One region of the Arthrobacter russicus genome, then DNA from elsewhere that is predicted to be linked to it. Evidence: riboswitches for the same ligand, from Rfam matches in the RefSeq annotation. Region 1 holds a riboswitch; the other holds the start of a gene.
What was found. A riboswitch is a leader RNA that binds a small molecule or an ion and turns the genes downstream of it on or off. The one in region 1 is predicted to bind cyclic di-AMP.

Region 1 (3,395 bases):
GGCTCAACGACAAGGCTTATATCGTCCCGGGCCTGGGTGACGCCGGCGACCGGCTTTACGGCGTCGTCGGCTGAATGCGCGCTGGCACCGCGGCCGACGTCGGGCGTGCCCGCAAACCTGAGCGGGGATCGGCGAAGCCGGGCCTTGGCAAACCTGGTTGGGCCTCGCATGTCCGCCCTTGGTAGGCCCGTCCAAATCACAAGTTCAGTGGGCTCAGACGTCCCTGCCCACTGAACGTCGCGATTGGACGGGCAGCGGGGCTGTTTTGCCGCTGTGTGTTGCAGAAAGTCCGAGCCGGCTGCGCGGTTCGGGGATATGCTCTGAATATGGACCAATTCCAGCCCCCCAGTGTGCCACCCGGACCCGCGAATCAGCCGCAGCACGGCGAACCGGAGCAGCCGAATCAAGCAGCCCCGAGCCAGCCGCAGCAAAGTCAGCCACCGTACGGTGCTCCACAGCCGCCTTATGGCCAGCAGCCCGCTGGTCAACCGGCCATTGGCCAACCGCAGCCGCCGGCCTATGGCCAGCCGGTGAACCAGGCGCAACCACCGTACCCGGGCCCGCAAGGCGAACCGCAACAGCAACCGCCTTATGCTGCGCCGCAACCGCAAGCTCCGTACGGCGCCCCACAAAGCCAAGCGCCCTACGGCCAGCCGCAGTTCCCGGCGTACCCGGGGAACTACGCGGCGCCGCAGCTGGCCGAGGTGGAGCGGCCGCAGAGCATCAAGATCGCGGTGCTGTTGATGTATGTCGGTGCCGCTTTGGCCCTGATCGGCGGAATCTTCGGCCTGTTCACCGTGGAGCTGGGAATTCAGCTGGGCCTGAACAGCACGGACGTGCAGCTGAGTGCCCGCGAGTACGAGGCTGCGGCGACGATCGCGCGGGTTGTCGCCTATGTCGGCGTGATCTTCGGCATCGTGGTGGGCACCGGCTTGTGGATCTGGATGGCCATGGCGAACAACGCCGGACGGAAATGGGCTCGGATCCTGGCCACGGTTTTCGCGGCAATCGGCATCATCGGCGGGTTGGTCTCGTTGATTTCGAATTCTGCCAACCACACCCTGGTCCTGGCAAACATGATTTTCGGGATTCTGACCCTGATCGTTTCGGTGGCTGCACTGGTGTACCTGTGGCTCAAGCCGTCAACGGAGTACTACAACTTCAAGAGCCAGAAGATCACCTATTAAATCAACAGCGGTTGGCGCCGTGTGGCGCCAACCGCTGTTGATTTAAGCATCGGCTGCTCAGTACCAGCCGACCGCCTGCGATTTGCCCCAGGCTCCGCAGGGGCTGCCGTAACGCTGCTTGATGTAGCCCAGGCCCCAGGTGATCTGGGTTTTGTAATTGGTCCGGTAATCGGCGCCAGTAGTTGCCATCTTTTCGGCCGGCAGCGACTGGGCGATGCCATAAGCCAAGGACGACGGGTTCTCCGCAGTGGTCCGCCAACCCGATTCGCGGGTCCACAGTGACACCAAGCAGGACATCTGGCTTTGATCCCAGCCGAAGCTGCCCAGCTGCGAGGCGGCGAAAGCCTGGGCCGCTTTGGGGTCGTTGACCGCCTGGATTTCCGAGGACGCGGCATCGGTGGTGCTGCCCGCCTTCTTTTCCGCCGGGATCGACTTGGAGGCCACTCGGGCGAAGTCGAGGTTTGCTGCGGCGTTCGCGGTGATCGCGGTGGCAGCGGCGTTCTCTGAAACCACTTGCGGTTCGGGGGTGTTGGCTTGGCCGGTGGTCGCGATGCCGGCGACCATGACGCCGGCCACGGCTACCGCGGCGACGCGCTGGGCGGGAGCTTTCGGCGTGGCGTCCCAGAGCTGGCCCAAGGTGCCTTTTTGCGGCGTGGCACGACGGCGTCCCCTGCTGGAACCGGAAGAATTCCGCGGCGCCGGTCCGGAGTTGCTTTCACCGGGCAAAGCGGCGTGCCGCGCGAGCGTGCGGCGTGACGAAGTGGTCACGTAGTGGTGCCTCTCTCTTTGCCTGCGAGGTGAGCTGTCGGATTCGGATGGAGAGCATCCGGCCTTGAATTTCAAGGCTTCACCCCAAGGCCGCCCAGGATCGGCAGCCGAAATTGGTTTCCCCGTCTCTGCCGGTATTGCTGGATCCATCCGGTAGCGGCAGAGCTCGGCGAACTCCCGGAGGCCGTGCCTGCTGTTGCCGGCACTCAATACACGATACGTGAGGTTGCCGGAGAAGTCACATTTCGGTAACAGGCGGAAGACTCCCATATTTACTTAGCAAAGCTAATGACCTATGCTAAGTAAATATGGAAGCCAGGAAGAAAAGCGCCTCGCTCGCGGTGGAACTGCGGATGGCGATCATGCGCACGTCACGCAGGCTCCGGGTGGAAGCCACGACGGAATCGATCACCGCGGGCCAGTTCACCGTGCTCGCCCTGCTGGGCCACGGTCCGTTGACTTTGCGCGAACTGGCGGATGCCGAACACGTCCAGGCGCCGTCGATGACCCGCACGGTCAACGGACTCGAAGCGGCCGGGCTGGTCAACCGTTTGCCGCACCCCAGCGACGGACGGCAAGTGCTCGCGGAGCTGACCGCGGCCGGCCGCGAAGTGCTGACCGACACCCGGCAACGCCGGAACGAGTGGCTGGAAAAGCGGTTGGCCAAACTGAGCAATGAGGAGCGCAAGACGTTACGGGAAGCAGCGGAGATATTGCAGAAAATGGCCGCCAAATGACCGGAGTTGCCGGATGACCCGCATGTTCAGCGCGATGAAGGTCTTCAACTACCGGTTATGGGTCACCGGCGCCCTGGTGTCCAATATCGGCACGTGGATGCAGCGGGTCGCCCAGGACTGGCTCGTGCTCACGGTGCTGACCGACCATTCGGGAACCGCGGTCGGCATCACCACCGGTCTGCAGTTCCTGCCAATCCTGATCCTCGGACCCTGGGCCGGCTTGCTGGGCGATCGTTACTCGAAGCGGAAAATCCTCCTGATCACCCAAACCGCGATGGGTTCCTGCGCTTTGATTTTGGGTCTCCTGGTGGTCACCAATACCGTGCAGCTGTGGCACGTCTACTTGCTCGCACTGCTGCTCGGCGTCGGCAGCGCGATCGACGCCCCGTCGCGCCAGGCCTTCGTCTCCGAAGTGGTCGAGGCCCCGGACGTGCCCAATGCCGTCGCGCTCAATGCGACTTCGTTCAATCTGGCCCGTTTGGCCGGCCCCGGTCTGGCCGGCCTGCTGATCGCCTGGTTGGGCACCGGCCCGGCCTTCCTGATCAATGCGGCGAGCTTCGGCGCGGTGATCATCTCGCTGGCCAAGATGCGCCCGGCAGAACTGCACCCCTCGGCCAAAGCACCACGCGGCAAAGGGCAGATCCGCGAAGGCCTGCGTTACATCAAACAGCGCCCGGACCTGCTGATGATCATGATTCTGGTC
Region 2 (3,395 bases), 660 kb from region 1:
CATGCCGTTGCCCAGGTAAATGGCAACATGGCTCCCGCCGTTCTGCACCACCAAGTCGCCCGGCTGCGGGGTGGAAGTCTGCTTCATCACGTTCCACTGGTTGGTCCGCGGCAACGAGATCCCGGCCTGGGCATAGGCCCAACCGGTGAAGCCCGAGCAGTCCCAGCCGTTGGGTGTGGTGCCGCCCCAGACGTAGGGCTTGCCTTTTCCGCTCAGTGCATAAGCGACGACGGCAGCAAGGCCGGCACCTGCCTGGACATCAGCGGCTTCCGTGGCAACGGGCTTCTCCGCCGTGGCCGTGGTGGTGGCAACCCGGTCCGACTGCACTGCGGTCCGCGTGCTGATCGCCGGCTTCGGCGTAGAGCTCGTGGCCGGACGGTCGAAGACTACCGTGGCGTCTGCTGCTGCGGTGACCGTCTGCGCGGCGATCTTGAGGCTGCTACTGGCGTTCTCCGCAGAGGCCCGACCGGTGTCTGCGGCTTCAGCCGGCAGACCCAGGCTGGTCACGAGCCCGGTGGCAACCACTACTACTGCGGCCTGACGGCCGAAGCTGCCCGCATTGGACGCTACTGCTTTTGAAACTGCAGTCAGCGGATTAGTGCTGACGTTGGCCGCGCGATGGCGACCGATAGACGTCTTAGACGACACGTTTAGCCTCTCCCAAAGCCTGCGAGGTAAGCTGTCGGATTCGGATGGGAGTCACCCGGCCGCATCAGCTCCTTCCGGAGCATCTGCGACTTCACCCCAAGGACTTCCTAAGAAGCCCGCATGTGGTTCCCCCGCCTCTGCCAGACGAATGTTGCGAACGGACCTCGAGCGGTGGCAGAGCTAGGCAATCTGCTCGAGGACACCAGCTTCTGGAAACGCCGGTGCAGATAAGACGCTACAGCAGTTTCCATCGAATGTCACATTCCGGTTACGGAAATTTCATTCCAAGGGATGATTTCGTGACCTATCGTTATTTAGTACAGTGGGCAGCGCAAATCCGCCCGGCATGCGGCCGGCCAAGGGAGCAGCTGCTCAGAGCCAGCCTTGCGGGTCTACGGTCTTGTCATTGACCATGACCTCGAAGTGCAGGTGGCAGCCGGTCGAGTTGCCCGTGGTTCCGGTCAGCGAGACCACATCGCCGCGACTGACTTTCTGGCCCACCTTCACCTGCAAGGACGAATTGTGGTTGTACGTCGTGGACAGCCCGTTCCCATGGTCGATCACCACCCGGTTGCCACCGCCGAAGGGATCCCAGCTGGCGAAAGTCACGGTGCCGCCGGCAGCGGCGTAAGCCTGGGTGCTGCATGCGGCGACCAGATCCTGGCCGGTGTGCAATTCCCCGCTGGCTCCGGTCAGCGGACTGACCCGGTACCCGAACGGCGAGACGACGGTCATCGACGCGAGAGGCGCGGACAGCGTTCCCTTGGCGGCAGCCGGCGCCACCTTGCTGGCCGAGGCGGAAAGCAGCTGACGCAGTTTGCCGTCCGGATCCGCCTTGCTCGTGGTTTTGGTTTCGCTGAAGTCCAGGACCGCATCCGCCGCGGCGCTGATCGGCGCGGAACTCAGCGGAACGCCGTCGGCCACCGGCACCGTGGCCGGCGCGGTTCCCACCGTGCTCGGCGCCACGAACGCCAGCGCCAAACCGGCTGCGGCCAGGGCGATGCCGCCGCGTTGCGCGGTTTTGGCCGAACGCAGACCGGGCCGGGACGCCGGGACGGCCGCCCGGCGTCGGACCCGGCGCGCTGCTGCCCGATTCAACTCCTGGGCGGCCACGCTGGGCGTGGCAAGAGAGCGGTTGGAGTTCGACGCCGGTGCGGTGGCCGGCGCAGGCGGGATCACCGGCGCCGGACGGCTGCCGGCTTCCGGCGCGATTGCGCCCAAGCGGGCCCGCCGGGCAGCGTCCCGGGGGCGGAGCCCGGAAGCGCTTGCCGTCGCCTGGAACGGAGTCTTCGGAACCTGCGCGACGGGTGCGGTCACCGCCTCGGCCGCGGCGAAGGGTGCCGTTTCGGAAAGTGGCTGCGCCGCGCTGCGCCGCCCTCGCGGGCGGAGCTCCTGACTGCTCACTGACATGGAATCCTCTCTCAGGCACTTGCGAGGTTAGCTGTCGGATTCGGATCGGAGAGCGACCCGGCTCGCAACCGTCTGCGGCAATGGAATGCCCGGCCAAACAGTTGAGAGCTTCACCCCAAGGCCGGTCGTCGACCGGCCAAAAATGGTTCCCCCGTCCTTGCCTAAAGAACTAGAAGCCCGTCGCGCAGAGGCAAGGCTCAGTGCTGGCGCGGGTAACGCTTTGATTTCGGCGTCAGGTTTTTACTATACGGCATTGAACCGTTTTGTAACAGTTCCGTTATCTAACTCAGGCCATCGAGACGAAGATGTGCACCGCTACTTCAGCAGGCAGCTCCAGTGCGCCGTCGATGTCCGGGACCCGGACCGAGATGTAGTCGCCCACTTGTTCCAGGGACACCGCGACGCCGGGCAGCAGGCCGGCCTCTTCAAGCTGTCCGAGCAATTCCGGATCGATTTGGATCCGTTCCGAGAGCCGTCCGATGACGACTTTCGACTCCGGCGTGTATTTCGCCATCGCGTCGACCATGTTGATCACGCCTTCAGTGAATTCCCGGGCCTTGTGCCCGCCGAACGATTCCAATCCGGGGATCGGGTTCCCGTAGGGCGAATCGACCGGCCGGCCCAGCAACTCGTACAGCCGCTCCTCGACCCGCTCGCTCATCACATGCTCCCAGCGGCAAGCCTCTTCGTGCACGTACGGCCAATCGAGCTTGATCACATCGGACAGCAAGCGCTCGGCCAACCGGTGTTTGCGCATCACCGAGGTCGCCCGGTCACGACCCAAATCGGTGAACTCCAAGTGCCGGTCTCCGGAAACTTTGACCAGACCGTCCCGCTCCATCCGCGCAATCGTCTGCGACACCGTGGGACCGGAGTGGTGCAGGCGCTCTGCGATCCGGGCCCGGAGCGGCACGATGTGCTCTTCTTCGAGTTCCAAGATCGCCTTCAAATACATTTCTGTAGTGTCAATCAAGTCGGTCACGTGAATAACACTCCTCACAACGGCGGACAAACTGGGGCAGCGGGTCACCTCGCAGCGGCAAACGCCATCGGAAGCTCCACGCGGAAACCTGACTCTAACTTAGCCTGCCGGAGTACCGGCCGGAAATCAGAGCCGTCACCACGGCTGCCCTGCCCGCCGGAGTATTACCTCTCCGGTTTAGGCCCGACTTGGCTGCTGCGGCAGAATGTACCCAACCACCGGTTCAACGTCGAACTCGCCGCGTCTATTTCTGGAGCTCCCGTGACTGAAAACGCTACCGCCCAAGCCGTTCCGACCATTCCGGAGGAATTGCTGCCCGCCGACGGACGGTTCGGTGCCGGGCCCTCGAAGGTAC

Region 2: another riboswitch for cyclic di-AMP. It lies ahead of JOE69_RS17850 (M23 family metallopeptidase); the one in region 1 lies ahead of JOE69_RS10565 (aggregation-promoting factor C-terminal-like domain-containing protein).

The regions. Positions count from the first base shown of each region.
Region 1 is NZ_JAVDQF010000001.1:2,254,860-2,258,254, forward strand. It holds gene upp (uracil phosphoribosyltransferase) at 1-74, shown strand, start outside; gene JOE69_RS10560 (hypothetical protein) at 531-1,187, shown strand; gene JOE69_RS10565 (aggregation-promoting factor C-terminal-like domain-containing protein) at 1,245-1,955, opposite strand; cyclic di-AMP (ydaO/yuaA leader) riboswitch at 1,961-2,102, opposite strand; gene JOE69_RS10570 (MarR family winged helix-turn-helix transcriptional regulator) at 2,264-2,692, shown strand; gene JOE69_RS10575 (MFS transporter) at 2,706-3,395, shown strand, end outside.
Region 2 is NZ_JAVDQF010000001.1:1,590,464-1,593,858, forward strand. It holds gene JOE69_RS07445 (C40 family peptidase) at 1-648, opposite strand, end outside; cyclic di-AMP (ydaO/yuaA leader) riboswitch at 651-814, opposite strand; gene JOE69_RS17850 (M23 family metallopeptidase) at 1,021-2,052, opposite strand; cyclic di-AMP (ydaO/yuaA leader) riboswitch at 2,060-2,243, opposite strand; gene JOE69_RS07455 (iron-dependent transcriptional repressor DtxR) at 2,345-3,040, opposite strand; gene serC (phosphoserine transaminase) at 3,302-3,395, shown strand, end outside.